4 regions of the Streptomyces sp. LARHCF249 genome follow, and region 2 is predicted to be linked to each of the others. Evidence: riboswitches for the same ligand, from Rfam matches in the RefSeq annotation. Region 2 holds a riboswitch; each other region holds the start of a gene.
What was found. A riboswitch is a leader RNA that binds a small molecule or an ion and turns the genes downstream of it on or off. The one in region 2 is predicted to bind cobalamin.
Positions count from the first base shown of each region.

Region 1: linked by a shared signal. The riboswitch ahead of ACIPUC_RS31205 (cobalamin biosynthesis protein) and the one ahead of ACIPUC_RS23045 (energy-coupling factor ABC transporter permease) in region 2 are both predicted to bind cobalamin.
Region 3: linked by a shared signal. The riboswitch ahead of ACIPUC_RS03655 (ABC transporter substrate-binding protein) and the one ahead of ACIPUC_RS23045 (energy-coupling factor ABC transporter permease) in region 2 are both predicted to bind cobalamin.
Region 4: linked by a shared signal. The riboswitch ahead of ACIPUC_RS21965 (ribonucleoside-diphosphate reductase subunit alpha) and the one ahead of ACIPUC_RS23045 (energy-coupling factor ABC transporter permease) in region 2 are both predicted to bind cobalamin.

Region 1 covers NZ_JBIXJQ010000013.1:157,756-161,907, forward strand. Annotated here, with positions in the region: partial or broken gene ACIPUC_RS31200 (cobyric acid synthase) at 1-1,385, opposite strand, end outside; gene ACIPUC_RS31205 (cobalamin biosynthesis protein) at 1,382-2,341, opposite strand; cobalamin riboswitch at 2,379-2,529, opposite strand; gene ACIPUC_RS31210 (hypothetical protein) at 2,637-2,858, opposite strand; gene ACIPUC_RS31215 (anion permease) at 2,887-4,152, opposite strand, start outside.
Region 2 covers NZ_JBIXJQ010000007.1:449,657-453,808, forward strand. Annotated here, with positions in the region: gene ACIPUC_RS23030 (ATP-binding cassette domain-containing protein) at 1-342, opposite strand, end outside; gene cbiQ (cobalt ECF transporter T component CbiQ) at 339-1,088, opposite strand; gene ACIPUC_RS23040 (energy-coupling factor ABC transporter substrate-binding protein) at 1,092-1,436, opposite strand; gene ACIPUC_RS23045 (energy-coupling factor ABC transporter permease) at 1,436-2,131, opposite strand; cobalamin riboswitch at 2,161-2,358, opposite strand; gene ACIPUC_RS23050 (flavodoxin family protein) at 2,538-3,323, shown strand; gene ACIPUC_RS23055 (AMIN-like domain-containing (lipo)protein) at 3,369-3,875, opposite strand; gene ACIPUC_RS23060 (hypothetical protein) at 4,045-4,152, shown strand, end outside.
Region 3 covers NZ_JBIXJQ010000001.1:752,096-756,247, forward strand. Annotated here, with positions in the region: gene ACIPUC_RS03645 (ABC transporter ATP-binding protein) at 1-252, opposite strand, end outside; gene ACIPUC_RS03650 (FecCD family ABC transporter permease) at 249-1,310, opposite strand; gene ACIPUC_RS03655 (ABC transporter substrate-binding protein) at 1,307-2,308, opposite strand; cobalamin riboswitch at 2,355-2,494, opposite strand; gene ACIPUC_RS03660 (DUF4352 domain-containing protein) at 2,545-3,081, shown strand; gene ACIPUC_RS03665 (glycoside hydrolase family 18 protein) at 3,247-4,152, shown strand, end outside.
Region 4 covers NZ_JBIXJQ010000007.1:218,339-222,490, reverse strand. Annotated here, with positions in the region: gene ACIPUC_RS21980 (CstA-like transporter-associated (seleno)protein) at 1-6, shown strand, start outside; gene ACIPUC_RS21975 (Uma2 family endonuclease) at 61-645, opposite strand; gene ACIPUC_RS21970 (GNAT family N-acetyltransferase) at 724-1,218, shown strand; adenosylcobalamin-variant (AdoCbl-variant) riboswitch at 1,283-1,359, shown strand; gene ACIPUC_RS21965 (ribonucleoside-diphosphate reductase subunit alpha) at 1,513-3,900, shown strand; gene ACIPUC_RS21960 (ribonucleotide-diphosphate reductase subunit beta) at 3,900-4,152, shown strand, end outside.

The DNA of each region.
Region 1 (4,152 bases), on a different contig from region 2:
AACGAGGTGTCCGGGGCCGGGACGAAGCGGCGGCCCGCAGCCGAGGCCACCTCGCGGAGGAACGCCCGGCGGAAGCCGTCCGACTCCAGCGACCCGTGCCAGTGCGTCCCCCACACCGACCCGACCCGGCAGCCGTCCAGGAAGGGGGACCCGCCCAGGACTTCGGCCACCCCGTGGTGGATCTCGTAGCCGGAGACCTCCTCGCCCAGCGCCGAACCCGCCGGCCGCGCCAGGGTCTTCTCCCGGTCGAAGCGGACGCGCACCGGCAGCAGCCCGAGCCCGTCCACCGACCCGGCCCGCGATTCGACCTCGTCCTCGATGTGCTCGCCGAGGACCTGGAACCCGCCGCAGATGCCCAGCACCGGCCGCCCCTCGGCGGCCCGCCGCAGCAGCGCGTCCGCGAGCCCGCGCTCCCGCAGCCACTCCAGCGCCCTGACCGTCCCGCGCGTCCCCGGCACGACGACGAGGTCCGCGTCGGCCAGTTCCTCGGCCCGGTCCACGAACCGCACGACCACCCCCGGCTCCGCCGCGAGCGCGTCGACGTCCGTGAAGTTCGACATCAGCGGCACCGCGCACACCGCGACCCGCAGCACGTCCTCGCCCACGGGCGGCGCCACCACGGACTCCCGTACCGCTCCCCGCAGGGAGACCCGGAGCCCGTCCTCCTCGTCGATGCCCAGCCCGTGCTGGAACGGCAGGACCCCGTACGTGGCCCGCCCGGTCAGGCCGCGCAGCATCTCCATGCCCGGCTCCAGCAGCGTGACGTCACCGCGGAACTTGTTGACCAGGTATCCGGCGATCAGCGACTGGTCCTGCGCCGACAGCAGAGCCGTCGTACCGAAGAAGGAGGCGAAGACCCCGCCCCGGTCGATGTCCCCGACCACGACCACCGGGAACCGCGCGGCCCGCGCGATGCCCATGTTCACGATGTCGGTCCGGCGCAGGTTGATCTCGGCCGGACTCCCCGCCCCTTCGCAGATCACGGCGTCATACGTGCCCCGCAGCTGCTCCAGGCAGTCCGTGACGATGCCGAGCAACTGCTCCTGCCTGCCCCCGTGGTAGCCGCGGGCGCTCATCTCGCCCACCGGCCTGCCCAGCAGCACCACCTGGCTGCTGCGGTCGCTGCCCGGCTTGAGCAGGACCGGGTTCATCAGCGCGGTCGGCTCCACGCCGGCCGCCTGGGCCTGCATGGCCTGGGCGCGGCCGATCTCGGCGCCCTCCAGGGTCACGAAGGAGTTCAGCGACATGTTCTGCGCCTTGAAGGGCGCCACCTTCACGCCCTGGCGGGCCAGCCAGCGGCAGATGCCCGCCGTGACCACGCTCTTGCCCGCGTCCGATGTGGTTCCCGCGACCAGCAGTCCGCCGCCGCGCTTCGCGCCGCTCATGCGCGCCCCCTCCGTGATGTACGCGAGACCAGCGTCCGGGCCGCCACACAGGCCCCGAGCGCCAGCCAGGTCACCTGCCGCGACAGCCGTACCGCCCGCTCGATGTCCGCGACCTCCACCGGCCGCCCCGCCTCGCCGTTCAGCACCGCCCGGTGCTCGACCCGCCCCCCGTACGCCAGGGTGCCGCCCAGCCGTACGCCGAGCGCCCCCGCGAAGGATGCCTCCACGGGGCCGGCGTTCGGGCTCGGGTGCTCGGCGGCGTCCGCACGCCAGGCCCGTACGGCTCCCCGCCGGTCGGGACCGGCCAGTACGGCGGCCAGCGCGGTCAGCCGGGCGCCCGGCCAGCCAGCCAGGTCGTCGAGCCGGGCCGAGGCCCAGCCGTAGCGAAGGTAGCGGGGGGACTTGTGGCCGACCATCGCGTCCAGGGTGTTCACGGCGCGGAAGGCCAGCAGTCCGGGGACCCCGGCGACGGCGCCCCACACCAGGGCACCGACCACCGCGTCGGAGGTGTTCTCCGCGACCGACTCCACGACGGCGCGGGCCATCTGCTGCTCGTCCAGGGCGTGCGGGTCGCGCCCGCACAGGTGCGGCAGCCGCTCCCGGGCCACCTCGGCGTCCCCGGCGGCCAGCGCGCCGCCGATGGCGCGGGCCTCGCGGCCCAGCGAAGTGCCGCCGACGACGGCCCAGGTGGCGGCGGCGGTCAGGGCGATACGGGCGGCCGCGGGCCGGGAGCGCACGGCGCGGGCGCCCAGCGCGCCGGCGGCGGCCGCGCCCCCGGCGCAGACCAGGGTGTGCAGGAGGCCGCGGGCGCGGTCGTCGCGCCACAGGGCGCGTTCGACTGCGGCGGCGGCTCGTCCGAAGGCGGCCACGGGGTGCCCTCGGCGCGGATCCCCCAGGATCCGGTCGCCGATCAGGCCCGCCGTGACGCCGTACGCGAAGACGCGATCGGCACGCATGGTGGCAGGTATGTCCTCACTCAGGGTCCGCGCCCTGGTTCGACGTGTCCGGTGGCGAGAGTTCCTGGCTCCCGGGTCGCACTCGGCCGAGTGCCCCGGTGACAGTGGCGGGACCGCGCCGGATTCGCACCGGACTTCCTCTCCATGCCGCCGTGTTGGCTCGGGCAGTCCACCACGCACCGCGAATGCCCGTCAACTCGCCGTTGACCTGCGGCGGTGCGGCGGCCGGGAGGCGGCGGGGTACGCGAAAGCTCCCCCCGGGAGAAACCCGGGGGGAGCCTTCACGCGTGACGTCTCAGACGACGATCAGGTAGATCCCGTACGCCACGGCCGCCGCGCAGAGCGCGAAGCAGGCGTACGCGCCGCTGCGGGCCAGGGTGGCCGCGCCGCCCTGCTCGGTGGCGGCCTCGTGCTTGGACAGGCCCACCAGGCCGAGGGTGAACAGGGCCACGAGGGCGACGGTGGCGGAGAGGCTGACTCCGAACACGGAGCCGAGTGCTTCCCAGTCGATCTTCATACCGCTGATTCCTCTGTCGTTCTCGGGGTCAGACCGCCGCGGCCGGAGCCGCAGGCGTCGCGGTCGAGGCCGGGATGGTGGCCTTGAGGTCCTCGTCGGTCACGGCGGCGGTCGTACCGGCCGCGGCGACGGTCGGCGGGACGGTGACGGCCGCGATCGCCGTGGTGACGACACCCGGCTCCTCGGTGCCGGCCGCCGGCACGTCGTTGACGTTGGTGTGGTCGATGACCTGGCGGCGCGAGATGAACCAGATGGCGAGGCAGGAGCCGACCAGGAAGACCGTGACGGCGGCGATGCCGACGTCACCGGTGCGCATGACCAGCTCGGCGCCCGCCGAGACGAGGGCGGCGGCCGGCAGGGTCAGGCCCCAGGCGATGAACATGCGGGTCGCGGTGGACCAGCGGACCACACCGCCCTTGCGGCCCAGGCCCGCACCCATGACCGCGCCGGAGCACGAGTGGGTGGTGGAGAGCGAGAAGCCGAGGTTCGAGGAGGCCAGGATGACCGTGGCGGCCGAGGTCTGGGCGGCGAAGCCCTGCTGCGGCTGCAGGTCGGTCAGGCCCTTGCCCATGGTGCGGATGATGCGCCAGCCGCCCAGGTAGGTGCCGAGCGCGATCGCGAGACCGGCGGAGAGGATGACCCACACCGGCGGGTTCGCGTCGGGCGCGATCGCGCCGCCCGCGATGAGCGCCAGGGTGATGATGCCCATCGTCTTCTGCGCGTCGTTGGTGCCGTGCGCGAGGGAGACGAGTCCGGCCGAGGCGATCTGACCGGCGCGGTAGCCCTTGGCCGAGGTCTTCTCGCCGACCTTGTTGCCGAACTTGTACGTGACCTTCGTGGCCAGCATCGCCGCCAAACCGGCGACGAGCGGGGCCGCGATCGCCGGGATCAGCACCTTGGTGACGAGCGTGTCGCCGTTGACCGCGCCGAGGCCGGCCGAGGCGACCGCGGCACCGATCAGGCCGCCCATCAGGGCGTGCGAAGAGCTGGAGGGGAGGCCGACCAGCCAGGTGAGGAGGTTCCAGAGGATCGCGCCGACCAGGGCGGCGAAGATCACCTCTGGCTGGATGCCTTCCTCGTTGACCAGGCCCTTGGAGATCGTCTTGGCGACCTCCACGGACAGGAAAGCTCCGACGAGGTTGAGCACGGCGGACATGGCCACCGCCGTCTTGGGCTTGAGGGCGCCGGTCGAGATGGTGGTAGCCATCGCGTTGGCTGTGTCGTGGAAACCGTTCGTGAAGTCGAACACGAGAGCGGTGATGATCACGATCCCGAGGAGAAGCGTTATGTGCTC
Region 2 (4,152 bases):
GACCCCCAGGCCCAGGTTCATCGGCCCGAAGGAGACGTCCTGTTCCACCGAGGCCGCGAACAGCTGGTCGTCCGGGTCCTGCACGACGAGCTGGACCGCCGTCCGCAGCCGGGTCAGGCCGGCCCGGCCGTACGTCACCACCGTGCCGTCGAGGTGCAGCGCGCCCGTGCCCGGCTTCAGGCCGCCGCTCAGCAGCCGCATCAGCGTGGTCTTGCCGCTGCCGTTGCGGCCGAGCAGGACCAGCGCCCGGCCCTCGGGGATCCCGAAGTCCAACCCGGAGAGCACGGCGGGCCCGTCCTCGTACGCGTAGCCCGCGCCCACCAGTTCCACCAACGGCCTCACAGGTACAGCTCCTTCAGCACGAGAGTGACGGCGGCCAGCCCGGTCAGCAGTGCGCCGGACCAGGTCAGGAACCGCCAGGACAGCGGGGACTCGGGGACCAGCACCCGCAGCGCGCCGTCGTAGCCCCGCCCGGCGAGGCCCGACTGGAGCCGCGCCGCGCGGTCGAAGGCCCGTACGAACGAGGTCGCGGCGAGCCCGGCCGCCGAACGCCACGCCGCGGCCCGGCCGGTGGTGCCGAGCCGGGCCGCCTGGGCCTGGCGGATCCGGGTGAGGGAGTCGAGCAGCAGGAACCCGATCCGGTACATGACCAGGGCGACGTCCACCACCGGGGCCGGGACCCCCGCCCGCACCAGCCGCGGCAGTACGTCCGAGACCGGGGTGGTGAAGGCGAACAGCAGCACGCCGAGCGAGGCCGCCGAGGTGCGCAGCAGCAGCTCGGCGGCCTGCCGGGGGCCGTCCGGGGCCAGCGAGACGAACCCGGCCGGCCCGCCCACGGCGACCAGCAGCGGCAGCGCCCCGGTGAAGCAGAAGCCGAGCGGGATCCGGAAGGCCCGCCACAGCTGCCGCCCGGCGACCCCGGCGGGCCCGAGGAGCACGCACAGGGTGGCCGCGCCGACGAGCGGCCCGCCGGGCCAGGGCGGCAGGCACACCGCGGTGACCGTCAGCCCGATTCCCAGCAGTGCCTTCTCCAGCGGATGGCGGTGGCGCCAGCGGCTGCTGTGCGCCGCCGCGTCGATCGGCAGCACCGGCTACGACTCCGTGGCGGGAGCCTCGGCGGCTGCCCTGGCCTCCGCGGCGGCCGCGCCCTGGCGGCGGCCCCTGCGGACGCCGAAGTAGTACGCGAGCACGCCCGCGCCCAGCGCCGCCTGCAGGGAGAACAGCGCCGACTCGATCTCGGCGGAGGGCGGTTCGTACAGCGGCGTGAACCACGGCTCGTAGTCCGGCTGGAGCTCGGTGATGGCCGCCTCGGCCTGTCCGTCGGCGCCGGTGAACGGCTCCTCCTTGTCGTCCCCCAGCCCCAGCGCGAGCGGGAGGACGGCCAGCGCCGCCACCAGGAGCACCAGCAGGGAGTTGATCTTCGCGTTCCTGGTCATCAGGCCGTCGCCTTCCGCTGCTTCTCGGATCCGGTGAGCTTGGCAACGCCCAGCCGGACCAGGTCCGACTTGCTGGACTGCATCAGCAGGCGCATCACGAGCACGGTCAGCAGTCCCTCGCTCACCGCGAGCGGGATCTGGGTGAGCGCGAAGATCTCCGCGAACTTCACCAGCGCGCCGGTGAACCCGGTCGCCGCGTCGGGGAAGGCCAGCGCCAGCTGGACGGAGGTCACGCAGTAGGTGACCAGGTCGGCGAAGAACGCGCCGAAGAACACCGCCGCCATCAGCGGCAGGTCGAACTTCCGCAGCAGCCGGTATACGGCGTAGCCCGCCCAGGGCCCGGCGACCGCCATCGAGAAGACGTTGGCGCCGAGGGTGGTGAGCCCGCCGTGTGCCAGCAGCAGCGCCTGGAAGAGCAGGGTGATCGTGCCGAGCACCGCCATGATCGGCGGCCTGAAGAGGATGGCCCCGAGGCCGGTTCCGGTGGGGTGGGAGCAACTTCCCGTCACCGAAGGGATCTTCAGGGCGGACAGGACGAACGTGAACGCGCCCGAGGCGCCGAGCAGGAGCGTGCTCTCGGGATTGGCCTTCACCTCGCGGGTGAGGGCCCGGACGCCGTGGACGACGAAGGGGGCGGACGCGGCGGCCCAGGCGGCCGCGTGCAACGGGGGTAGGAACCCCTCGGCTATATGCATGAGTGGGGAGACCTCTCCAGCACCTCGTGGATGGACAACGCGCCCCGGCCGGTCTCCTGGCTCACGGGTGCTGATGCCCGGGCTCCGCCTTCCCGGGGCCGTGCGGTGTCCCGCGCGGGCCCAGTGGCTTCCCGCAAGGGGTGTGGAGCCGGACTTCCCGATCACAGTGGCGAGGGCCGCACCGGTTTCCCACCGGTTTCCCGAACACCAAGGCCCGCTGACCCTAGTCGGACGCACGGACCGGTAACAACCCGCCTCGAACGGGCCACGAGACGGCCGGATCCCATGTGCCGGTCAGCGGCCGCGGCCACGCCGGCGCCATCCGCGCCAACGGCACCCGCCCGCGGGTGAGTTCGCGGCTCCGGCGACGGCCGGACGGGGCCCGTCCCGCCGCGTCGTCCCGCTCATGCGGCCGGGACGGGCCCCGTACGGGCGCGGCCCGGTGGCGGCCCCGGGCGGCCCCGCACAGGCTGGGACCGTGGCTGCCGACTACGACTACTCAGACCTGACCGCCGTCTACGTGAACTGCACGCTCAAGCGCTCGCCCGAGACGAGCAACACCGACGGGCTGATCGAGAAGAGCCGTGCGGTCATGGCCGCGGCGGGCGCCCGGACCTCGCTGGTCCGCGCCGTCGACCACGACATCGCGACCGGCGTCTGGCCGGACATGACCGAGCACGGCTGGGAGAGCGACCAGTGGCCGGTCCTCTACAGCCAGATCATGGACGCCGACATCCTCGTCCTCTGCGGCCCGATCTGGCTCGGCGACAACAGCTCCGTGATGAAGCAGGTCATCGAGCGGCTCTACGCCTGCTCCTCGCTCCTGAACGAGAGCGGGCAGTACGCCTACTACGGGCGCGTCGGCGGCGCGCTGATCACCGGCAACGAGGACGGCGTCAAACACTGCTCCATGAACATCCTCTACAGCCTCCAGCACCTCGGGTACGCGATCCCGCCGCAGGCCGACGCCGGCTGGATCGGCGAGGCCGGGCCGGGGCCCTCCTACCTCGACCCGGGCTCGGGCGGCCCCGAGAACGACTTCACCAACCGCAACACCGCCTTCATGTCGTGGAACCTGATGCACCTGGCCGCCCTGCTGAAGCGCTCGGGCGGCATCCCGGCCCACGGGAACCAGCGCTCGCTGTGGGACGCCGGCTGCCGCTTCGACTTCCCGAACCCCGAACACCGGTAGCGGCCCGGGCCGGGCAAGGGCCCGGGCCTGTCGGACGGGCAGGGTTCAGTGCGCGATGTCCACGACGAACCGCTCCGGTGAGTGCAGGGCGTAGGCGCGGTAGTACGGCAGGGTGTCGAAGGCGGCGCCGAAGGTCACGTACCCCTCGAAGTCACCGGTCAGGGCGAGACCCTTGAGCTTGCTGAGGTAGATCTTCTGGAGCCTGGGTCCCTGGTAGGTGCTCTCCCCCGCGTCGGTGTGCGCGGCGGCGGGGTTGAGGCGGATCTCCAGGAAGTACTTCCCGGCCAGCGGCACGGGTTTGCCGGACCCGTCGTAGATCAGCTGCGGGACGGGAGTGACGGTGACCGTGGGGACGTACCCCTGCGTGTCGATGACGATCCGGTCGTACGTGGCGTGCCCGCCCCAGCGGGCGTTGACGACGAGCGGGGTCTGGGTCTGGGCGGTGGCGGCGGTGGCGGTGGTGGCGGCCGAGGCAGGCGCGGCGAACGAGAGGCAGGCGGCGAGCAGAGCGCCGGATGCCAGGGCCACGAACTGCCGGAGACGTGCGTGGATCATGACGTCCCCTCGATTCTCGAGAGACGGGGACTTGTGACACAGCCTAGGACGCCGCCGTGGACCTCGCAGTTCCACTTCCTGTCCGGCTTTTTCGCCGGTGCGCAACGGCCTTTGATGGCAGGGTGGTTGAGTGGAGAACCGGCCCCGCTCGACAGGAGAGAACCGGATGCGTCGTCCCCGTTTTCCCCGCCGCGCGGCGGTCGCCGCGGCCCTCGTCCTGGCAGCCGCCGCCTGCGGCGGCGACGCGGACCGCGAGGTCTCACAGGAGGGCAGG
Region 3 (4,152 bases), on a different contig from region 2:
GTCCAGCAGGACCCGGCCGGCGGTGGGCCGCAGGGTGCCGTAGACGCAGCGCAGCAGGGTGGTCTTGCCGCTGCCGTTGGGGCCGACCACGCCGACCGTCTCGCCGGGACGGGCGGTGAGCTCGACACCGTGCAGCAGCGTGTGCCCCTCGGTCTCGTAACGCACGCCCTGGACGGCGAGTTCCAGCGCCGTCGAATGCGTCCGCGTCCGCGTCTGCGCCTGCGCCTGCGCCTGCGCCGCGTTCCCGGTCATCCGGTCATCCCCTCGGTGCGGGTGGAGCGCCGCAGCATCCACAGGAAGAACGGCCCGCCGACGAGGGCGGTGACCACGCCGACCGGGATCTCCTCGGGCGCCGCGGCCGTACGGGCGACCAGGTCGGCCAGTGTCAGGAACACCGCGCCGCCCAGCGCGGCCACCGGCAGCAGCGCCCGGTGCCCGGCGCCGACGACCATCCGGGCGGCGTGCGGAATCATCAGCCCGACGAACCCGATCGCCCCGCTGTAGGCCACGAGTACGCCGATGACGAGGGAGGTGAGGACGAACGCGGCGGCCCGGAAGCGCCCGGTGTCCAGGCCGAGGGTGTGCGCGCCCTCCTCGCCCGCGAGCAGCAGGTCGAGCGGCCGGGCTAGGGCGACGAGCAGGCCGGTGCCCGCGAGCAGGGCGACGGCGGGCAGGGCCAGTTCCTCCCAGCGGGCCCCGCCGAGCCCGCCGAGCGTCCAGAAGAGGACGGAGCGGACCTGGTCGGGGTGCGCGGCGAGCACCAGGACGAGGCTGGTGAGGGCGGACAGGATGTACTGGACGGCGACCCCGGCGAGGATCAGCCGGCCGGTGGTCATGGCTCCCCCGCGCCGGGCCATGGCGTAGACGGCGGCGAGCGCGCCCAGCGACCCGGCGAACGCGGCGGACGGCACGCCGAGCCGGCCCAGGAAACCGGCCGTGCCCGCCGCCCCCGCGACACCGGTGCCCGCGCCGAAGACGATGACGAGGACGGCCCCCGCCGAGGCCCCGGACGAGGCTCCGAGCAGGAAGGGGTCGGCGAGCTGGTTGCGCACGAGGGCCTGGAGCACGGTGCCCGCCACGGCGAGCCCGGCGCCGACGACGGCCCCGAGGAGCACCCTCGGCATCCGGACGTCCCACACGATGGAGGCGAACGCCCCGGTGCGCCTCTCGCCCGTCAGGCCGCCGAGCACGATGTCGATGACCTGGCCGGGCGCGATCCGTACCGGCCCCAGGGCCAGCCCGGCGACGGCGGACGCCGCCAGCAGGGCTGCGAGGAGGACGAGGACGGCCGGGGTCCGGCGCCGGCTCACGCGGCGTCGGGGTGCAGCTGGCGGCCCAGTGACTCGACGGCGTCGGCGACGCGCACGCCGAGGACGGCCGAGGAGAGCGGAAGGACGACGAACCGCTGGTTCTTGATCGCGGGAACCTGGGCGAGGGCCGGGTCGTTCAACAGGCGCTGCTTCTTGGCTTCGACGGTGGTGCTGCCGTAGTCGTAGATGAGGACGACCTCGGGCTTGCGCTCGATGACCTTCTCCCACGACACGTCGCCGAAGGTGTCCTTGAGGTCGGCGAAGACGTTCGTCCCGCCGGAGAGCGAGACGATCTCGTTGCCGATGCCGTCGCCCCCGGCGGTGTAGGCGGAGGCCTCGCCGGAGTCGTAGACGAAGACGGACGGCCGGGGCTTTTCCTTCACCCGGGCGGTCACGGTGTCGATGCGGCGCTGCTCGTCCTCGATGAGCTTCGTGCCGCGCTCGGGCACGCCGAAGGTCCGCGCCACTTCGGTGATCTCGGTCTTGAGCTGGTCGAGGCCGACCGGGCCTCCGGCGCAGTTCTCGACGTTGAGCCGGGAGTTGATGCCGGTCTTGGCCAGCCCCTCACGGTCGCGGCCCTGCCCCTTGTCGAAGGCGCTGGAGTAGCCCCCGTAGACGAAGTCGGGGTTGGCGCCGAGCAGGATCTCCTTGGAGGGGTACCCCTTGGCCAGCACCTTGATCCTGTCGTATGCGGGCCGGTAGGCGGGCAGCACGGCGTCGTCGAGGTAGGCGGAACCGGCGATCCGGTCCTCCAGGCCGAGGGCGAGCAGCACCTCGGTGGCGTGCTGGTTCATGGTCACGGCGCGCTGCGGCGGTGCCTGGTAGGTGCTGCTCACGCCGCAGTTGGTGACGGTGTACGGGAACCCGGGCGCCTCGGCGGACGATCCCGCGGCCTTGGCCTGCCGTTCGGCGGGGGAGCCGGCGCAGGCGGCCAGGGGTATCAGGAACGCGAGGGGGGTGAGCGCGCGCAGGACGGCGCGGGCGCGGTGACGCGACATGGCAGAGCCTCTCCGGGGGATCCGCGTCCCCTGGTCGACGTGAAGGAGCGAGCAGAGGCGGTGCGTCAGTGTCTGACTCCCGGCCTTCCCCGCGGGGAGGGCCGGTCACAGTGGCGGGACCGCACCGGAATCGCACCGGTTTCCTGTCCTGCACCGCCTTGGTAACGCGGCCCAGTCTGCCAGAGTGGATCTTCCTGGGTGGCGGGACCCCCGGGCCGGGGAGGATCGTGGACAGGGTGATCGGTGGATCAGCGGGTGCCCCCGCGCCCCGGCGCTCCCTGCGCGGCGCGCCGGCCGCGCTGGCGCTCGTGCTCGTGCTCGCGCTCCTCGGCCTGGCGCTGCTGGGCGCGGCCCCCGGCGGGTCGGGGGAGACGGTCTCCCTGGCGGGGAACGAGCCCGGCCAGCGGCTCGACGTCACCCTGGTCCAGGTGGTGGACCCGGCGAGCCCGGCCGATCCGGAGGGCCCGGCTGCCGACGCGTCGACCCGGCTGCTGGCCGTCCGGTTCCGCCTGGAGAACACCGGTACCGCCGTGTACAAGGACTCCCCCGCACCGTCCGCGCACGTGCTGGACACGGCCGGGAAGCGGTTCGCCGGGCTCAACAGCCCGACGACGGCCGGGGCCTCCTTCCCGGACACCGTCACCCTCAGCCCCGGCGGATCGGCCGAGGGCTTCGTCACCTTCAGGCTTCCGGAGGACGCCGCCCCGGCGGCCGTCCAGTTCGCCCTGAACGGCGGCCTGGCCGACGACGTCGGCCAGTGGAGCCTTCCGTAACCCCCGTAACACCCGTGCCACCCGTGCCACCTCGTGCACCCCGTAACACCACCCGTGGCAGGCGGGTTTCCGCCGCCCCCTTGACCGCTCTGGTCCAGACCAATAGTTTCCGGCATGCACCGCGCACGCGCTCACGCCCCGCTCCCGCATCCGCAAAGGAAGCCCATGCGCCGCAGCATGCTCGGCAGGCTGGCCGTCGCCGCCTGCTCCCTCTCCCTGCTGACCGCCTTCGCACCCGCCGCCGGCGCGGCGCGGGACGAGGCGGCGGGCGGTCACCACCGCTCGTACAAGAAGGTCGGCTACTTCACCCAATGGGGCGTCTACGGACGGGACTTCCAGGTCCAGGACCTGGAGAAGAACGGCTCCGCCGGCAAGCTCACCCACATCAACTACGCCTTCGGCAACGTCAGCGCCGAGGGCAAGTGCTTCACCGGGAACGTGCCCGGCGAGGCCGACGCCTGGGCCGACTACGTCCGCCCGCTCGACGCCGAGAACTCCGTGGACGGGGTCGCCGACACCTGGGAGCAGCCGCTCGCCGGCAACTTCAACCAGCTCCGCGAGCTCAAGGCCAAGCACCCGGGCCTCAAGGTGCTGATCTCCCTGGGGGGTTGGAGCTGGTCCACGCACTTCTCGGACGCCGCGCTGACCCCGGCCTCCCGCAAGGCGCTCGTCGAGTCGTGCATCGACCTCTACATCAAGGGCAACCTGCCGCAGGACGGCGCCCGCGGGGGCGCGGGCGCGGCCGCCGGGGTGTTCGACGGGATCGACCTCGACTGGGAGTGGCCCGGCTCCGCCGGTGACACGGACACGAAGTTCCGGCCCGAGGACAAGCGCAACTTCGCCGAGCTGGTCAAGGAGTTCCGCACACAGCTCGACGCGTACGAGCGCAGCCGGAACCGGCCGTCGCCGTACGAGCTGACGGCCTTCGTCCCGACCGCGCCCGCCAAGATCGACGCGGGCTTCGACGTCCGCCGGATCATGCGCGACCTCGACTTCGTGACCCTCCAGGGCTACGACTTCCACGTCTCCGGCGAGCCCACGACGGCCCAGCAGTCCGCGCTCTACGCCCGG
Region 4 (4,152 bases), 230 kb from region 2:
TGCTGAGCCCCTCGCACACCGAAGGCCCCGCCGCGTTCTGCGGCGGGGCCTTCGGGTCGTTCAGCGCACCCAGTCCTTGAGGGGCTCGGTCTGGAGGGTGATGCCGACGGGCTCGGGGAGCGCGATGTCCGTTCCGTACGGCACGATGTGGATGCTCTCGTACCGACGGCCGTTGGGCTGGCTGTAGACGGAGACCTCACACTTGGCCCGGTCGATCAGCAGGTAGACGGGAATGCCTGTCTCGGCGTAGGCCCTGGGCTTCTCGACATGGTCCCTACGGTGGGTGTCGGAGTCCCACGAGGTCACCTCGACGACCATGAGAATCGGAGCGGGATCCACCCAGTCGCCCTGCCCTACGAACGCATGGGACGGCGCCAGCACCGCGTCCGGGATAGCCCGTCCTTCCCGGTATTCCTGGGCGGTGATCCCCTGCGCTCCGTGCAACCAGAGCTCCGGCCGGTGCTGCATGCAGATCCGGGTGAGCCACTGGATGATCATCTGGTGGTCGCCATCCGGCATGGCCTTGCTCCTGATTACCCCGTCGATGAATTCGAGCCGCGTTCCCTCCCTCTCGCGCGCCGCTATCCGTGCGACGGCTTCGAAGTCCTCAGTCAGCATGTGCGGACGTTCGGTCATCACGGTCATGCCTCGCTCACCTTCATCGACGGTGCTGTCTCCGACGATAGCGCCGGGCACCGACACCCGTCCGGCACACTCGACCCCATGGACATAGTGATCAGGGCGGCCCGGCCCGCCGAGTACGAGCAGCTGGGGGAGATCACCGCGCAGGCCTACGTGGGCGACGGCCTCCTCGGCTCCGGTGAGGCGTTCTACGCGAAGGTCCTGCGCGATGTCGCCGGGCGGGCCGCCGACGGGGAGGTGCTCGTGGCCGTCGAGCAGGGGACCGTCCTCGGCGGGGTGACCTTCGCCCCGCCCGGGAGTCCGCTGTGCGACATCGCCGGGCCCGGCGAGGCCGAGTTCCGGATGCTGGCCGTCTCCCGCGAGGCCCGCGGACGCGGCGCCGGCGAGGCCCTGGTGCGCGCCTGCATGGCCCGCGCACGGGAGCTGAAGGGGGTCACGCACCTGGTGCTGTCCACCCAGCGCGGCATGACGGGGGCCCAGCGGATCTACGAGCGGCTCGGGTTCATCCGGACGCCGGAGCGGGACTGGGCGCCCGTTCCCGGGCTGACCTTGCTCACGTACCGTCTGGAGCTGTAGACGCACCGACACAACATGTGGGGGGTCGCTCATCCGCGGCCCCCCACATGTATGCTCAAGCCTGCTGTCGCCGCAGGGGAATCCGGTGTGAATCCGGAACTGTCCCGCAACGGTATGAAAAGTCCGAGGACCTGCCGACAGCGCATCCGGCTCGACCGAACCGGGTGCCGATACGTCCGGGCCTCGCGGTTGGGCCGGTGGACGCCATGCGGTCGACGCGTTCCCGTCACGCCCGCATGCGCCTCCCCGTGCCCGCCCGCCGTCGACCGGGCCGAGCGAGGGAGAGCTCCCGCCGTGACCATCGCGCCTTCCGCACCGCGCGCCGAGTCCGTTTCTGGCGACAACACCGAGGGCCCGGGGGCCACGCTGCTGCGTACCCTCACCGAACTGACGGCGGACCTCCCCGACACCGACCCCGGCCGCGTCGCCGCCGCCGCACTGCGCGGCCGCAGCTCCGCCGCCGACGAGGCCGAACTGCGCGGGCTGGCCACCGAGGCCGCCGCCGGCCTGATCTCCGAGGACCCCGCGTACTCGAAGCTCGCCGCCCGGCTGCTGACGCTGGCCGTCCGCGACGAGGCCGCCGGCCAGGGCGCCACCTCCTTCTCCGCGTCCGTCGAGGTCGGGCACCGCGAGGGGCTCATCGCCGACCGCACGGCCGAGTTCGTACGGGCCCACACGGCCCGCCTGGACGCGCTGGTGGAGCACACCCTCGCCGAGGGCGCCGACGACCGCTTCGGCTTCTTCGGCCTGCGCACCCTGCACAGCCGCTACCTGCTGCGCCACCCGATCACCCGCCAGGTCATCGAGACCCCGCAGCACTTCATGCTGCGCGTGGCCTGCGGCCTCGCCGCCGACGAGTCCGTCCCGGCCGTCGAGGAAGTGGCCTCGCTGTACCGGCTGATGAGCCGCCTCGACTACCTGCCGTCCTCCCCCACGCTCTTCAACTCCGGCACCCGGCACCCGCAGATGTCCTCCTGCTACCTGCTGGACTCCCCGCTGGACGAGCTCGACTCGATCTACGACCGCTACCACCAGGTCGCCCGCCTCTCCAAGCACGCCGGCGGCATCGGTCTCTCGTACTCCCGCATCCGCTCCCGCGGTTCGCTGATCCGCGGCACCAACGGCCACTCCAACGGCATCGTGCCGTTCCTGAAGACCCTCGACGCCTCCGTCGCCGCCGTGAACCAGGGCGGCCGCCGCAAGGGCGCCGCCGCCGTCTACCTGGAGACCTGGCACGCGGACATCGAGGAGTTCCTGGAGCTCCGCGACAACACCGGTGAGGACCAGCGCCGTACGCACAACCTGAACCTGGCGCACTGGGTGCCGGACGAGTTCATGCGCCGCGTGAACGCCGACGCCGACTGGTCGCTGTTCTCCCCGGCCGACGTGCCCGAGCTCGTCGACCTGTGGGGCGATGACTTCGACGCCGCCTACCGCAAGGCCGAGGCTGCGGGCCTCGCCCGCAAGACCATGCCCGCCCGCGACCTGTACGGCCGGATGATGCGCACCCTCGCGCAGACCGGCCAGGGCTGGATGACCTTCAAGGACGCCTCCAACCGCACGGCGAACCAGACCGCCGAGCCGGGCACCGTCGTCCACTCCTCCAACCTGTGCACCGAGATCATCGAGGTCACCGACGACGGCGAGACGGCCGTCTGCAACCTCGGCTCGGTCAACATGGGCGCCTTCGTGGTGGACGGGGAGATCGACTGGGAGCGCCTGGACGAGACCGTCCGCACCGCCGTGACCTTCCTCGACCGCGTGGTGGACATCAACTTCTACCCGACCGAGCAGGCCGGCCGCTCCAACGCCCGCTGGCGCCCGGTGGGCCTGGGCGCGATGGGCCTCCAGGACGTCTTCTTCAAGCTGAAGCTGCCCTTCGACTCCCCCGAGGCGAAGGCCCTGTCCACCAAGCTCTCCGAGCGCATCATGCTGGCCGCGTACGAGGCCTCCTGCGACCTCGCCGAGCGCAGCGGCCCGCTGCCGGCCTGGGAGCAGACCCGCACCGCCCGCGGCGTCCTGCACCCGGACCACTACGACGCGGAGCTGAACTGGCCGGAGCGCTGGGACGCGCTGCGCGCCCGCGTCGCGAAGACCGGCATGCGCAATTCGCTGCTGCTGGCCATCGCCCCGACGGCGACGATCGCCTCGATCGCCGGCGTGTACGAGTGCATCGAGCCGCAGGTCTCCAACCTCTTCAAGCGCGAGACGCTGAGCGGCGAGTTCCTCCAGGTCAACGCGTACCTGGTGGACGAGCTGAAGCAGCTCGGCGTGTGGGACGCCCAGACCCGCGAGGCGCTGCGCGAGTCCAGCGGCTCCGTCCAGGGCTTCGGCTGGATCCCGGCCGAGGTGCGCGAGCTGTACCGCACGGCGTGGGAGATCCCGCAGCGCGGTCTGATCGACATGGCGGCGGCCCGTACCCCGTTCCTGGACCAGTCGCAGTCGCTGAACCTGTTCCTGGAGACGCCCACCATCGGCAAGCTCAGCTCGATGTACGCGTACGCCTGGAAGCAGGGTCTGAAGACCACGTACTACCTGCGCTCGCGCCCGGCGACGAAGATCGCCCGCGCCGCGTCCGGCTCCGCCGTCCCGGCCGCCGCCGCTCCGCTCCCGCAGGCCGTCGACGCCGACGCACTGGCCTGCTCCCTTGAGAACCCCGAGTCCTGCGAGGCCTGCCAGTAATGAGCACCACCCAGTCCGCCAAGAACCTCCTGGACCCGGGCTTCGAGCTCACGCTCCGCCCCATGCGCTACCCGGACTTCTACGAGCGCTACCGGGACGCGATCAAGAACACCTGGACGGTGGAGGAGGTCGACCTCCACTCGGACGTCGCCGACCTGGCGAAGCTGACGCCGGCCGAGCAGCACATGATCGGCCGTCTGGTCGCGTTCTTCGCGACGGGCGACTCGATCGTCTCGAACAACCTGGTGCTGA